DNA from 3 places in the Streptomyces sirii genome. Region 2 is predicted to be linked to each of the others. Evidence: riboswitches for the same ligand, from Rfam matches in the RefSeq annotation. Region 2 holds a riboswitch; each other region holds the start of a gene.

Region 1 (5,022 bases), 2.8 Mb from region 2:
CATCCGCACCACCGTCGACCGCGATGAAGCCGTACCCCTTCTCCGCGTTGAACCACTTGACGGTGCCCTGAGCCATGCCTAACTCCCCTATTACTGGCCCTTGCGCAGGACCGCACTCCGCGGACCCGGGTCAGACCTCACCCCGCGAAATGGCCCGTGGGGTGTGCGCCGGAACGCGTCGACCGCCGCTGAATGTATCTGCACCGATGCCCAGCGCAACAGGTCAATCGGACGAGAATTCTGGCGCCGCGGAATCGGCAATAGGCGATGAAATCCCGTTTCTCCGGGGCAAGTCGGGCCGGGCATAGCTCACGTAAGCGACAAATGCCGCACACACTTTGAGCACAACTCTCCGCGGTTTCCTATGCGTTCGGCACGTGCGCGGAGTTATCCGGAACGGGGATCACCACAATGGTATCCCCTTTCACTAAGCGGAATTGCCCCGTCCGATTTCAACGGACGGGGCAATTCCGGTCAAGTGGGTGAAGAGATGGCGCAAATTAGCGCCCCTGGTGGTCGATCGGTGGAGACCGATCGACGGCCACCGGGCACGTTCTCAGCAGCCGCCGGCGACCGCCGGGATGATGGAGACGCCCGCACCGTCCGGCGTCGGCGTCTCCAGGCCCTGCTCGAAGCGCACATCGTCGTCGTTGACGTAGACGTTCACGAAGCGGCGCAGCTTGCCGGCGTCGTCCAGTACACGGGCCGCGATGCCCTGGTGGTTCTTCTCCAGGTCGGCGATCACCTCGGAGAGGGTCGCGCCCTCGGCGGTGACCTCGGCCTCACCACCGGTGTACGTACGGAGGATGGTGGGGATGCGGACCTTGACGCTCATGGTTCTGCCTTCCGGACAGGTTGGGGGAGTACGGGTACGGGTGCGTGGAGCCGTGGCTCAGCCTGCCAGGCCGGCCTCGCGGAACGCGTCCAGACTCGGGCGGATCGTGGCCGTGGGCCCGGACGTCGGCGCGACGGCGTCAAGCGTCTTGAGGCCGTCACCCGTGTTGAGGACGACGGTGGTCAGGGACGGGTCGAGCACACCGTCCTCGATCAGCTTCCTGGTGACGCCGACGGTCACACCGCCCGCGGTCTCCGCGAAGATCCCCTCCGTCCGGGCCAGCAGCTTGATCGCGTCCACGACCTGCTCGTCGTCGACGTGCTCCACCGCACCGCCCGTACGGCGCGCGATGTCGAGCACATACGGGCCGTCGGCCGGATTGCCGATCGCCAGCGACTTGGCGATGGTGTTCGGCTTCTGCGGGCGCACGACGTCGTGCCCGGCCTTGAAGGCCGTCGACACCGGCGAGCAGCCCTCCGCCTGGGCACCGAAGATCCGGTACGGCCGATCCTCGACCAGCCCGAGGGCGATCAGCTCCTTGAGCCCCTTGTCGATCTTCGTCAGCTGCGAGCCGGACGCGACGGGGATGACGATCTGGTCCGGGAGCCGCCAGCCCAGCTGCTCGCAGATCTCGTACGCCAGCGTCTTGGAGCCCTCGCCGTAATAGGGGCGGAGGTTGACGTTGACGAAGCCCCAGCCCTCGCCCAGCGGGTCGCCGATGAGCTCCGAGCAGAAGCGGTTGACGTCGTCGTAGTTGCCCTCGATGCCGACCAGGTCGCCGCCGTAGACGGCGGCCATGACGACCTTGCCGGCCTCCAGGTCGTGCGGGATGAACACGCAGGACTTGAAGCCCGCGCGGCGGGCCGCGGCGCCGACCGCGCCGGCGAGGTTGCCCGTGGAGGAGCAGGACAGCGTCGTGAAGCCGAAGGCGCGGGCGGCCTCGACGGCGATCGCGACGACCCGGTCCTTGAAGGAGTGCGTCGGGTTGCCGGAGTCGTCCTTGACGTAGAGGGCGCCGGTGACGCCCAGCTCGGCGGCGAGCCGGTCGGCCTTGACGAGCTTGGTGCCGCCGGGGTTCAGATTCGGCTTGTCCGCCACGTCGGCGGGGACGGGCAGCAGCGGGGCGTAGCGCCAGATGTTGTCCGGACCGGCCTCGATCTGCTTGCGCAGGGCCTCGGGGTCGCCGCTCGGCAGCTCGTACGCCACCTCCAGCGGCCCGAAACAACTCGAGCAGGCGAAGAGCGGCCCCAGGTCGAAGCGCTCACCGCACTCGCGGCAGGACAGCGCGACGGCGGGCCCCAGAGCGACGGGGGAGGCGTTTTCGGTGACTTCGGTGCTGTACACAGCCATGGAGGCGAGGCCCTTTCTCCTCATCTTCCTCATGGCGCATCTCGCCATGAGACGGATTTGGCACCTTCCCTAGCCGGGAGCCTCGCGCGCGATGATCGCGACGGAGACCGACTGGAGGGTTGCCGGGGCTTCAACGGGCCGTTTCCCTCTGCCCCTCTGGATGAGCGGTATGGCGCTGGGGCGAAACCCAGGCGTTTGTGGCGCGGCGACCCCGACATGCGACGGCCATCCGCGTTGTTCAAGACTGTAACCGAAGGCACTGACAGTTGAGATAGTCGTCCGAACCGCGAGATGGATCACAGAATGGCCCACACGATGGATTGCCTACCGGTCGCGGCACCGGCGGCCACCGAGGAGTCGTAGACGTGCTGGAAGAGGTGGAGCGCTGGCTGAGCAGCCGCTCCTGGTCGGCCGCGGACCGTCCGCTGGAGCAGCTGCTGGAGGCCAAGCGCCAGACGGGCCGTACGGTCAGCGTCGTGCTGCCCGCGCTGGACGAGGAGGCCACGGTCGGCGCGATCGTGGCCGCGATCCGCGCCGAGCTGATGAGCGGCGCCGTCCCCCTGGTCGACGAGCTGGTGGTGCTGGACTCCGGGTCCACCGACCGCACCGCCGAGGTCGCGGCCGCGGCCGGCGCCCGGGTCGTCCACCGCGACACCGTTCTGCCCCGGCTGCCCGCGCTGCCCGGCAAGGGCGAGGTCCTGTGGCGCTCGCTGCTGGTCACCACCGGCGACATCATCTGCTTCGTCGACGCGGACCTGCGGGAGTTCTCCGCCACCTTCGTGTCCGGGATCGTCGGCCCGCTGCTGACCGACCCCGACGTCCACTTCGTCAAGGCGATGTACGACCGCCCCCTGGAGACCGGCGGTCGCCCGGGCGAGCAGGGCGGACGGGTCACCGAACTGGTCGCCCGCCCGCTGCTGAACCTCCACTGGCCGCAGCTGGCCGGCTTCGTCCAGCCCCTGGGCGGCGAGTACGCGGCCCGGCGCTCGCTGCTGGAGCGTCTGCCCTTCCCGGTCGGCTACGGCGTCGAGCTCGGCCTGCTCGTCGACGCCCTGCACACCGTCGGCCTCGACGCGCTCGCCCAGGTGGACGTCGGCGTACGCAGGCACCGCCACCAGGGCGGCCAGGCCCTCGGCCGGATGGCGGCCGCCATCTACCGCACCGCCCAGCTCCGCCTCGCCCGCGGCCACCTGGTGCGCCCCCGGCTCACCCAATTCGACCGCGGCGAGGAGGGCTTCGTCCCCCGCACCACGGACGTGGACACCGAGGAGCGGCCGCCCATGGCCGAAATACCGGAGTACGCGGCGCGGCGGGCGGCCTGACCCGTGTCCGTACGTTTGCGCGGTTCTGCGGCGGGTTAATGTCGCGACATGGTCTCCGAGCGCAGTGCGGTCCGGGCAGGTGCCGAGGTTCTCGTCGCGTCCAATCGCGGGCCGGTGTCGTACGCCGTGGGGGAGGACGGGGCGCTCGGCGCCAAGCGGGGCGGGGGCGGGCTGGTGTCCGGGCTGTCGGCCATCGGCCCCGACACGAACGCGGTGTGGGTGTGCGCGGCGCTCGGTGACGGGGACCGGGAGGCCGTACGCCGGACCGGGGGCACCCTGGCGCCGGAGGACACCGGCGGACAGCGCGTCCGCATGCTGGACATCCCGTCTCAGGTGCACGCCGACGCCTACAACGGCATCGCGAACTCGGTGCTGTGGTTCGTCCACCACATGCTCTACCAGACGCCGCTGGAGCCGGTCTTCGACGCCGGGTTCCGGCAGCAGTGGGGCGCGTACGAGACGTACAACCGCGCCTTCGCCCGGGCCCTCGCCGACGAGGCCGCCGAGGGGGCGGCGGTGCTGGTGCAGGACTACCACCTGGCGCTGGTGCCGGGGATGCTGCGTGCGCTGCGGCCCGACGTGCGCATCGCGCACTTCTCCCACACGCCGTGGGCGCCGCCGGACTACTTCCGGATGCTGCCGGACGAGGTGGCGCGGCAGCTGCTGGAGGGCATGCTGGGCGCCGATCAGCTGGGGTTCCTCACCCACCGGTGGGCGGACGCGTTCACCGCGTGCTGCGCCGAGGTCACCGGCGGCACCGGGGGCACCCGGATCGGTGCGTACGGGCTCGGGGCGGACGCCGACTTCCTGCTGGAGCGGTCGCGGCGGGCGGATGTCGAGGAGCGGCTGGCCACCCTGCGCGAGCAGATCGGCACCGGGCCCGACGGGACGGCGCGCAAGACCATCGTCCGGGTGGACCGGACCGAACTGTCGAAGAACATCGTCCGCGGCCTGCTGGCCTACCGGCAGCTGCTGGCGGAGGAGCCGTCGTGGCGCGAGCGCGTGGTGCATATCGCCTTCGCCTACCCCTCGCGCCAGGACCTGGCCGTCTACCGGGAGTACACGGCGGCCGTCGGCCGGCTCTCCGAGGAGATCAACTCCGAGTACGGGACGGACACCTGGCGTCCGGTCGTCCTGCATGTGAAGGACGACTTCGCACGGTCGCTGGCCGCCTACCGCCTGGCGGACGTGGCACTGGTGAACCCGATCCGGGACGGGATGAACCTCGTCGCCAAGGAGATCCCGGTGGTGTCGGAGCAGGGCTGCGCACTGGTGCTGTCACGGGAGGCCGGCGCGCACGAGGAGCTGGGCGGCCACGCCCTGACCGTCAACCCGTACGACGTCAGCGGCACGGCGCGGGCGCTGCACGAGGCGCTCTCGATGGACGCCGGGGAACGCGGCGAGCGCACGGCGCGACTGGCGGCGGCCGCCACCGCACTGCCGCCGGCCCAGTGGTTCCTCAAGCAGCTGCGGGCGTTGCGGGGCTGAGACGAGGACGGGGGCGCCCGGCTGGGC
Region 2 (5,022 bases):
CAACGTCGTCGGCATGCCGCTGCTGCCGGTCTACATGGCCAAGGCCGGAGGCTTCTTCTTCCTGGTCTTCGGTGTGATCTCGGTGATCGCCGCGGTCGCCAGCATCAACCCGGTGTGGGCCATCGGCCCGTACCGGCCCGACCAGGTCTCCACGGGCGCCCAGCCCGACTGGTACATGGGCTTCGCCGAGGGCCTGGTCCGCGTCATGCCGGGCTGGGAGTGGAACTTCTGGGGCCACACCGTCAACTTCGGTGTGCTGATCCCGATCGTGATCTTCCCGCTGGTCCTGGTCGCCATCGCGGTCTACCCGTTCGTCGAGTCCTGGGTCCGCGGCGACAAGCGCGAGCACCACATCCTGGACCGCCCGCGCAACGTCCCCACCCGCACCGGCTTCGGTGTGGCCTGGCTGGTCGCGTACTTCGTGATGCTGATCGGCGGCGGCAACGACCTGTGGGCGACGCACTTCCACCTGTCGCTCAACTCCCTCACCTGGTTCGTCCGGATCGGCTTCTTCGTCCTTCCGGTGCTGGCCTTCATCGCCACCAAGCGGATCTGCCTGGGTCTGCAGCGGCGCGACAAGGACAAGGTGCTGCACGGCCGCGAGTCCGGCATCATCAAGCGCCTGCCGCACGGTGAGTTCATCGAGGTCCACGAGCCGCTCGACCAGGAGCAGCTGCACCTGCTGACGCAGCACGAGCAGCCCAAGCCGCTCGAGCTGGGCCCGGAGGTCGACGAGAACGGCGTCAAGCGCAAGATCAAGCGCTCGCAGAAGCTGCGCGCCAAGCTCTCGAAGTCCTACTACGGCGAGGACAGCGTCATCGCCAAGCCGACGGTCGAGGAGTACCAGGAGATCACCAGCGGCCACGGCCACCACTGATCCCCTCGGTGCCTCGTAGCGCACCGTAGGCAGTACGCCACCCAGAGGGCCCCGTCCGGCGATCGGACGGGGCCCTCCGGCATGCCCGGCGGGTCGATAGGGTGACGGCATAGGCAGGAAACACACCAGGAGCGTGGACCATGAACGTTGTGACCCCGGCAGGCGGCGACAGCGTGGCGGCCCACACCTGGCCGGGCATCCTCAACGCCCTCCTCGACGGCCGCGACCTCAGCGCGGACGACACCGCCTGGGCGATGGACAAGATCATGCGGGGCGAGGCCAGCGACGCCCAGATCGCCGGTTTCGCGGTGGCGCTGCGGGCCAAGGGCGAGACCGTCGCGGAGATCTCCGGCCTGGTCCGCACCATGTACGCGCACGCCCGGCTGATCGAGGTCCCCGGCCCCAGCGTCGACATCGTCGGCACCGGCGGCGACGGCGCCAAGACCGTCAACATCTCCACGATGTCCTCGATCGTGGTGGCCGGCACCGGCGCGAAGGTCGTCAAGCACGGCAACCGCGCGGCGTCCTCGGCCAGCGGAGCCTCCGACGTCCTGGAGAAGCTCGGCGTCAACCTCGACCTCACCCCGCAGCGGGTCGCCGAGGTCGCGCAGGAGGCGGGCATCACCTTCTGCTTCGCGGTGAAGTTCCACCCCTCGCTGCGGCACGTCGCCAACGCCCGGGGCCAGCTCGGCATCCGCACGACCTTCAACGTGCTGGGCCCGCTGACCAACCCCGCGAAGGTCCGCGCCCAGGCGACCGGCGTCGCCGACGCCCGGATGGCGCCGATCCTGGCCGGCGTGCTCGCCGAGCGCGGCTCCTCGGCGTTGGTCTTCCGCGGCGACGACGGCCTGGACGAGTTGACCACGACCGCGACCTCCCGGGTGTGGGTCGTACGGGACGGAGCGGTGCGCGAGGAGGCCTTCGACCCGCGGGACGTGGGCATCGAGCTGGTGCCGGTGGAGGCCCTGCGCGGCGCGGACGCCTCGTACAACGCGGAGGTGGCCCGCCGGTTGCTGGACGGCGAGACCGGGCCGGTGCGTGATGCCGTGCTGCTGAACGCCGCGGCCGCGCTGGTCGCGCTGGAGCCGGGCGACGGCCCCTTGGCGGAGCAGATCCGCGCGGGCATCGAGAAGGCCGCCGCCTCGATCGACTCCGGCGCCGCCAAGCGGGCGCTGGAGCGGTGGGTGTCCGCCAGCAACGCATGAGCGGCCAGCGGGTGTCTTGAAGACACCCCCTGGTCACACAGAGTGTGACGCAGGCCCCAGTCCGTCATACGGACCGGGGCTTGCGCGTTGTTGATCGTGTGGCATGATGCTGCGCAGGTCACGAGTGACAGCGACACAGGCCCCGGCCCGCTGTCCGGCAACCCTCCTTCCGTGGCGGGGTGCCCCGGGTGATGACCAGGCCGCAGGCAGCGAGGTCTGCGGCAAGCGCGGATCCCTCGCCAGGGGTCCTGGTCCCCGAGGGAGAACTTCCGTGAATCAGCGAATGCGATAGGGCCCGACGGCCCCTTTTCCGCACCCCTTTTCCTTTCACGCTGCGGCGCCCCGGCATTGCGCTGTGACGCACCCAGACGCGCCCGCCCGCAGCGAATTCGCTTGCCTCTCACGGGAGTTCGCCATGTCTGTTTCCGCCGTTGCCGCCGACAGCTCCGTTTGTGCCCCGCTGCCGGTTCTGGGACGCGATGTCCTGGTCCCGCTCGTGACCGGCGGCGAGGTCGACTACGCCGCGCTCGACTACGCCGCCAGCGCGCCGGCCCTCCAGCGGGTCTGGGACGACGTGGCCGCCTACGCCCCGTACTACGGCAGCGTGCACCGCGGCGCCGGATACCTCTCCCAGCTCTCCACCGACCTCTTCGAGAACAGCCGCCGGACCATCGCCGAGTTCCTCGGCTGCCGAGCCGGAGACCAGGTGGTCTTCACCCGCTCCACCACCGACTCGCTCAACCTCCTCGCCGCCGTACTCCCGCGCGGTACCCGGGTGTTCGTCTTCGAGACCGAGCACCACGCCTCGCTGCTGCCCTGGGAGCAGCGCGCGGACGTCACGGTGACGTATCTGAACGCGCCGCGCACCCCGCAGCAGGCGGTGGACACCCTGGAGAAGGCGCTCGCCGAGCGCGAGCCCTACGGGCCGGCGCTGGTGTGCGTGACCGGTGCGTCCAATGTGACCGGTGAGCTGTGGCCGGTACGGGAACTGGCGGCCGCGGCCCACGCCCACGGCGCGCGGATTGTGCTGGACGCGGCGCAGCTCGCCCCGCACCACCCCCTCGACATCGCCGAGCTGGACGCCGACTGGGTCGCCTTCTCCGGCCACAAGCTGTACGCGCCGTTCGGTGCAGGGGTGCTGGCCGGCCGCGCGGACTGGCTGCAGGACGCCGAGCCGTACCTGGCGGGCGGCGGCGCCAGCCGCAGGGTCTCCCGGCGCACCGACGGCGGCGTGGACGTCGAGTGGCACAGCACCGCGGCCCGGCACGAGGCCGGCTCGCCCAACGTCATCGGCGCCTACGCGATCGCCTCCGCCTGCCAGGCGCTGACCGAGGCCGGCTTCGACACCCTGGTCGCCCGCGAGCAGGCGCTGATCGCCCGGGTGCGGGAGGGCCTGGCCGAGGTGCCCGAGGTCAAGGTGCTCTCCCTCTTCGGCGACGAGGCGCCGAGGGTGGGCGTGCTCTCGTTCGTCGTCGAGGGCTGGAACAGCTCGCACTTCGCCGCCGCGCTGTCGGCCGAGTACGGCATCGGCGTGCGCGACGGCCTGTTCTGCGCGCACCCGCTCGTACGGACCCTGCTGGGCAGCGAGCCGCAGGACCCGGGGGAGTGCGGCGCCCCGGAGGCGGCCCCCGGCGAGCGGTCCCTGAACGCCATCCGCGTCAGCCTGGGCGTCGGCACCCCCGAGGAGCACGTCGACCGCTTCGTCCACGCGGTACAGGAACTGGTGACCAACGGGGCCCGCTGGAACTACCGCACGGAGGACGGCCGTTGCGTACCCGCGTCTCTTTGACGCGGGGAGCCGTCCCACGTTGTCGGCTTTCCCGCCGTGGTGGTTTCGCTTGGTTCGCCTGCGGCGGGCTTGTTGCCGCTGCGCGGGGCTGTTCGGCTGCCGGTGACGGGCCGGAGGGGTAGGGGTGTGGGACTGCTGCGCTTTACGTCCCACACCCCTACCCCTCCGGCCCGCCCCCTCCCGTAGTGGGTGGGGGAAGAACGGTGGGGGTGGACGTCAGCTTTCGTGTGCAGGTAGTCGACGGATTTGGCCCGCCCCCACCGGGCCTTCCCACTCCCACCCACGGGAGGGGACAGACCGTAGGACGGAGTCCGTAGGGCTGTCACCGCACCCGACAACACCACGCCCGCCGCCAGGCGCAACGGCGAACAACCACCACGGCGGGACAGCCGAAAGCGTGGGGAAAAACGGGCTAGGCATCCAGCCCGATCGCGAACGCCGCCTCCAAGTCGTGCTGGGAGTACGTGCGGAAGGCGATGTGCGTCTCGGTGGAGGCGACGCCGGGGACCTTGCTGATGCGGCCGGGGATGACGTCCGCCAGGTCGTCGTGGGCGGAGACCCGGACCATGGCGATGAGGTCGTGGGCGCCGGTGACCGAGTAGACCTCGCTGACGCCGTCCAGTGCGGCGATCTTCTCGGCGATCTCCGGGATCTGGTCCACGCTGGTCTTGATGAGCACGATCGACGTGATCACGGCTGGCTCTCTCCCTCGGTCGCCGGGTCATTCGCCCTGGTGGCCCCCACACTATCCCTCCGGTAGCGGACCCAGGCGTACAGAAAGCCGAGCGTGAAGCCGAGGACGTGTGCGAGGTAGGCGACGCCGGGTCCGCGGGGGTCGTCCTGGGCGGCCTGCCACTGGAGGAAGAACCAGAACAGCAGCACGATCCAGGCGGGAAAGCGCAGCGGAAGGAAGAACAGGAACGGGAAGACGCTGGTGACCCGGGCCCTGGGAAAGAGGTAGAGGAAGGCGCCCAGGACGCCGGCGATGGAGCCGGAGGCGCCCACCAGCGTCTGGCCCGAGGAGGCGTGCGCGGCCGCGTAGCCGAGCAGCGCCAGGTAGCCGATGATGAGGTAGAAGGCGGCGAACGGCAGCCGGCCCATCCGCGCCTCGGCCATCCCGCCGAAGACGTACAGAAACAGTATGTTGCCGA
Region 3 (5,022 bases), 2.0 Mb from region 2:
CCGATCACCAGCCTGCCCTTCTTGGCGATCGACTTGGGCAGCCCGGCGCTGATGGACTTGACCTCGGAGACCTTGAGGTCGGTCTCCTTGCCGGCCCCGTTGGAAAGAGCGCCCACGACGACCGTCCCAGGCGGCCTGCTGCCGGACGTACCGGCCGCGTCGCTGCTGCCCCCGCAGGCGGCGAGGCCGCTGGCAAGGGTGGCGACGGCGGTGCTTGCGGTGAGGCCGCGGAGGAGTCTGCTGCGGAGGCTGAGGGTGCGCATGGGTGTCCTTGCTTCGGTGGGCGTTTGTGGTGGCGTGGGGGTTGCTTTGCCGGTGCGGGCGGGGATTCGCTGGGGCGGAGGTCAGAGCACCTTGCTCAGGAAGTCCCTGGTCCGCTCGTGTTTCGGGTGGTCCAACAGCTCGGTGGGCGGGCCCTGTTCGACGATCCGTCCCTCGTCGAGGAAGACGACCTGGTCGGCGACCTCACGAGCGAAGCCGATCTCGTGGGTGACGATGATGAGCGTGGTGCCGCTGGTGGCCAGGTCCTTGATGACGGCCAGCACCTCGCCGACCAGTTCGGGATCGAGCGCGGAGGTGGGTTCGTCGAAGAGGATGACCCCCGGCCGCAGGGCGAGCGCACGGGCGATGGCCACCCTCTGCTGCTGGCCGCCGGACAGCTGCCGCGGATAGGCACCGACCTTGTCGGCCAGGCCCACCCGGACGAGCAGTTCGCGGGCCAGCTCCCGGGCCTCGGGCTTGGACAGCTTCCCGGTGGCCACGGGAGCGGCGGCCACATTGTCCAGCGCGGTCAGGTGCGGGAAGAGGTTGAAGTTCTGGAAGACAAAGCCGATCCGGCTGCGCTGGCCCAGGATGACCCGTTCGCTCAGCTCCTTGAGCAGCTCGCCATGCCGGCGCACGCCGATCAGCTCACCGTTCACGCTGACGTACCCGACCTCGGGCTTCTCCAGGTGGTTGATCACCCGCAGCAGGGTCGATTTGCCGGACCCGGACGGCCCGAGGATCACCGTGACCTCGCCGGGCCGTACGGCCAACTCGACCCCGTCCAGCACCCGTTGAGCGCCGTACCGCTTGTGCACGCCGTGCACCCCGACCGCGGCCGGCCGTATGCCGATGTGCTCGGTGGCGTCCGTGGTCTCGGCGAACCCGGTGCCCTCGGTGGTCTCTGCGATCTCGGAGGTCATATCGCCGCCTCCCGTCGGGTGGCTCGGGCGCGCAGATCACGCAGACCCGTCCGCGCCCTCTGCAACGGCGTCGGCGGAAGGATGCGCGTCGCGCCCCGGGAGAAGTACCGCTCGACGTAGAACTGGACGATGGAGACCGCACTCGTGAGGATCAGGTACCAGACGGTGGCCACCAGCAGCAGCGGGACGATGTCACCCGGGTAGGTACTGCCCATGCTCTGCGCCGAGCCGAACAGATCGAGCAGCGACACGTAGAAGACGAGCGAGGTGCTCTTGATGAGGCTGATCAGCAGGTTGACGTAGTTCGGGGTGATGGAGCGCAGGGCCTGCGGAAAGACGATCCTGGTGAACTGGTAGCTCTTCGGCAGGCCGAGTGCCGAGGCCGCCTCGTGCTGCCCCTGGTCGACCGCGAGGACGCCGCTCCGCACCACCTCCGACGCGTACGCCGCCTCGTTCAGGCTGAGTCCGACGACCGCGACGACGATGTCGGTGGCGAGTCGGGACTCGTCGAAGGTGAAGAAGGCGGGCCCGAACGGCACCCCGAGGCTCAGCGTCTTGTAGAGCGCGCTGAAGTTGTAGAGGAACAGCAGCACCACGATCAGCGGGACCGAACGGAACAGCCATGTGTAGGTCCAGCTGACCGCTCGCAGCACCGGGCTCCGGGAGAGCCTGCCGAGGGCGATCACGATGCCGCCGAGCAGACCGAGCACGGCACTGTACGCCGTCACTTCGAGGGTGATGAGCAGACCGTCGAGGATCGTCGGGCGCAGGAACCAGTACTGGAACCGGTCCCACTGATAGAAGGGGTTGGTCACCAGTCCGTGGACGATCTGGGCCGCCAGCACCAGCACGATCGCCGTGGCGATCCAGCGGCCGGGTCGGCGCAGCGGCAGCACCCGCTGTGCCGCCGGCGGCCGCGGTGCGGAGACGTCGTCCGACCGTTCGGCCTCGGCAGTGCGTACGGTACGAGGCGCGGAGGAGGCTTCGGGGGTCTCCTCGGCAGGAGGCGCTGAGGCGAGGGACACCGCGGCGCCAGGGGATTCACTCATGGAGGGCTCCAGCGAGTTCGGACACCCCGGACCACGGATGCGGCATCGTCACGCGGAGCCGAAGGGACTCCGCGTGGCGATGCGCAGGAACGCACGGAACGGGGGCTGGGGAGGAAAGGCGCGCACCGCGACAGCGGTGGGCATCAGAGATTCAGCAGACCGTCAGCCGGCGGCTGTCAGCCTTGGCGGACAGCACGGCGGACGCGGCTCAGCTGCCGCTACACAGTGCGCTGTTGACGCGGAGCAGATCGACCGAACGGTTCGCGCACAGCAGCAGGCAGCCACGGCGCCGCCAGGCGGCCGTCCCGAAAGCTGCGTACATTCCGTCACCGTCACTGTTCCGGCCCTGCGGGCCTCGCGCTTACCGAAAGTCTTCCGGTCCGGTCGTCACCTGGGGCACCCCACCGCGGCGCGAGGGTTGCCGGTCAGCAAGCCAGGGCTTGTCGCTGACGCTCATGACCGATCTGAGGCGTAGGTTAGACAGATCCCCGACATGCTTGTCAAAGAGTGCCCGACCTGTGGGACGGCGAAACGGGAGCGATGGCCCCGACCTCTCCCAGGTCGGGGCCATCGTGTGGTGCCGGGCGCCGACGCACGCCGGCACTCCTGCTGTTCCTACCAGGCGACCGGCAGGCGTTCGGGGATGCGCTTCATGAAGCGGGTGCGCCAGACGAGTTGGTCGACGGGGACGGCCAGGTGCAGGCCGGGCAGGCGGGTGGTGAGGGCCTGGATCGCCGTCTCGATGTGCTTCTTTCCGAGCGGGACGGCGGGGCAGTAGTGCCCGCCGTAGCCGAACGAGAGGTGAGCGGCCGCGTTGGGCCGGTCGATGTCGATGGTGTGCGGGTCGGGGAACACGCTCTCGTCGGTGTTGGCGGCCTCGACCAGGACGAGGACGAGTTCGCCCTTCTTGATCTCTGTGTCGCCGAGCTGCATGTCGTCCATGGCCAGGCGGGGCAGCCCGTCGGCGATGGACAGGTTCACGCGCAGCAGCTCGTCCACGGCGGACGGTATCCTGCCGGGCTCCGCGCACAACTGCCGCCACACTTCAGGGTTCTGGAGGAGCGTGAACACTGCCATGGTCAAGGCGCCCATGGTGGAGATGACTCCGGCGCCGAACATGGTGACACCGACGGTGGCGAGCATCTCGTCGGTGAGGTGCGCATAGTCGGGATCGCCACGGAGGGCGGCGAGTTCGGCCATGAGCCCGTCGGTGGCGGGGTCGTTGAGCCGTCCGGCCATATAGGCGATGTCCCGGTCCCAGTTCAGGCGTGCCCCGGTGATGGGGCATGCCGAGTTCATGAACGCGATATCGAGACTGGACGCCAGCAGCGGTGCGTCGTCGCGGGGGACACCGAGGAGGTGGCAGTGGAGGTGCTCGGCGTAGGGGTTGGCGAACCGTCCGCGCAGGTCGACCGGCGGGCCGTAGTCGAGGAGGCCGTCGACCAGATGGGCGGCGTGGTCGGCCATCCACTCCGTCAGGCCGCCGGCCTTGGGATTGATCGCCTTGAGTACGGCCTTCCGTAGTCCGGCGCCGGTGATGTTGCCCATGTTGTTGACCACCTCGGGCGGGATGGTCAGCGCGTACTGCCGGGGGACGCCGGGAGCGGAGGTGTCCTTGAGGCTGAAGCGGGGGTCTTCGAGCACCTGCTTGCACAGCTCGTAGGAGGAGACGAGCCACGCCTCGTCCCCGGCGATGGTGCGCACCCGTGTGACCGGGGTGGCGCGAAGCCGCTCGATCTCCGGAGGGAGGCGGTCGCCGCGCGGGGAGAACGGGAAGTCGATCAAGGGCGGGGCGGTCGTCACTGGTCGCGTCCTTCGGTCATCGTGCCGGCGGGGGTTATCACGGCGTGGCCCTGGTTGCGTGTGGCGCGCAGGCCGTGCCCGCGTGAGTAGAGGAGATCGGCCATCGGCAGTGCCTGGTGGTAGCAGTTGAGCGAGGAGGGGACGCCCATGATTGCGGGGGTGTCGATGAACAGCGGCGCCTCGGCGCAGATGTAGTCGCGGCAGACCTGGCGCTGACGGTCCGTGGGCTGCTTCCCGTTGAGAACCTTGCTGGTGAGGAACCGGACCACGAGCTGATCACAGACCTCGCGGAACGCCGGGTCGGCGGACAGCCGGTCGTCGAGGCTCTCGCGTATGACCCGATAAGCGGGGATGTCCAGCAGTGCGGACATGGGGCGGCCGCGGAGCCTGGTGCCGTCCGGGTCGAGCGAGGCAACGGCGGCGGTCACCTTGGCCCGTACACCGCGCAGGTTCTTCACCGCCTTGCGCTGGGCCTCTACAGCCGGGTATCCGAGTGCTTCGTACATGTCGGCGACATGCAGATCCGTGTAGATCAGATCGACCTGACGGAAGTTCTCCAGTCCCCAGGCGGCGAGGCCGAGGACTCTGTGATGGGTGAAGTAGGAGTTCCCCGGAGAGATGCCGATGACGGCGTGATCACCTTCGTCGGTGATGACCTGGCAGTGCGGGGTGTACGGACGGACGTGAAAAACCTCGGTCGCTGTCGTCAAGAGACGATGTCCCTACGTGCCGCTAGTCCCTGGGAACCCCGTGTTCCCGGTGTGGCGGCGACACCGGAAACCTACCCGACTGTCGGTTCCGGATGATGCCGAACTAGGCGGTAACTCGCAGGTCAGAGCGCCTAGTTGGTTCATATGGCGTTCACAAGCGTGGCCTGGTGGCCGCGAACGAGCTCGTCGCGAAGCCGTCTGCCCCGCGTTAGCGGCCCACTCGCTCCCCTGCCAGCTGCTGCTCGATCAGCTCCACGGCCCGGCGGGTGCCGCCCT

Evidence for each region. A riboswitch is a leader RNA that binds a small molecule or an ion and turns the genes downstream of it on or off. The one in region 2 is predicted to bind S-adenosylmethionine.
Region 1: linked by a shared signal. The riboswitch ahead of thrC (threonine synthase) and the one ahead of WAB15_RS12065 (aminotransferase class V-fold PLP-dependent enzyme) in region 2 are both predicted to bind S-adenosylmethionine.
Region 3: linked by a shared signal. The riboswitch ahead of WAB15_RS03185 (amino acid ABC transporter permease) and the one ahead of WAB15_RS12065 (aminotransferase class V-fold PLP-dependent enzyme) in region 2 are both predicted to bind S-adenosylmethionine.

Annotation. Positions count from the first base shown of each region.
Region 1 covers NZ_CP147982.1:5,447,550-5,452,571, reverse strand. Annotated here, with positions in the region: gene WAB15_RS24730 (cold-shock protein) at 1-76, opposite strand, end outside; gene WAB15_RS24725 (MoaD/ThiS family protein) at 557-835, opposite strand; gene thrC (threonine synthase) at 893-2,185, opposite strand; SAM riboswitch class I at 2,203-2,352, opposite strand; gene WAB15_RS24715 (glucosyl-3-phosphoglycerate synthase) at 2,551-3,507, shown strand; gene WAB15_RS24710 (trehalose-6-phosphate synthase) at 3,556-4,995, shown strand.
Region 2 covers NZ_CP147982.1:2,661,983-2,667,004, reverse strand. Annotated here, with positions in the region: gene WAB15_RS12075 (cytochrome bc complex cytochrome b subunit) at 1-877, shown strand, start outside; gene trpD (anthranilate phosphoribosyltransferase) at 1,018-2,082, shown strand; SAM riboswitch class IV at 2,199-2,316, shown strand; gene WAB15_RS12065 (aminotransferase class V-fold PLP-dependent enzyme) at 2,498-3,871, shown strand; gene WAB15_RS12060 (Lrp/AsnC family transcriptional regulator) at 4,284-4,565, opposite strand; gene WAB15_RS12055 (rhomboid family intramembrane serine protease) at 4,562-5,022, opposite strand, start outside.
Region 3 covers NZ_CP147982.1:679,735-684,756, reverse strand. Annotated here, with positions in the region: gene WAB15_RS03195 (transporter substrate-binding domain-containing protein) at 1-263, opposite strand, end outside; gene WAB15_RS03190 (amino acid ABC transporter ATP-binding protein) at 345-1,109, opposite strand; gene WAB15_RS03185 (amino acid ABC transporter permease) at 1,181-2,233, opposite strand; SAM riboswitch class IV at 2,586-2,694, opposite strand; gene WAB15_RS03180 (cytochrome P450) at 2,849-4,036, opposite strand; gene WAB15_RS03175 (tRNA-dependent cyclodipeptide synthase) at 4,033-4,746, opposite strand; gene WAB15_RS03170 (macrolide family glycosyltransferase) at 4,955-5,022, opposite strand, start outside.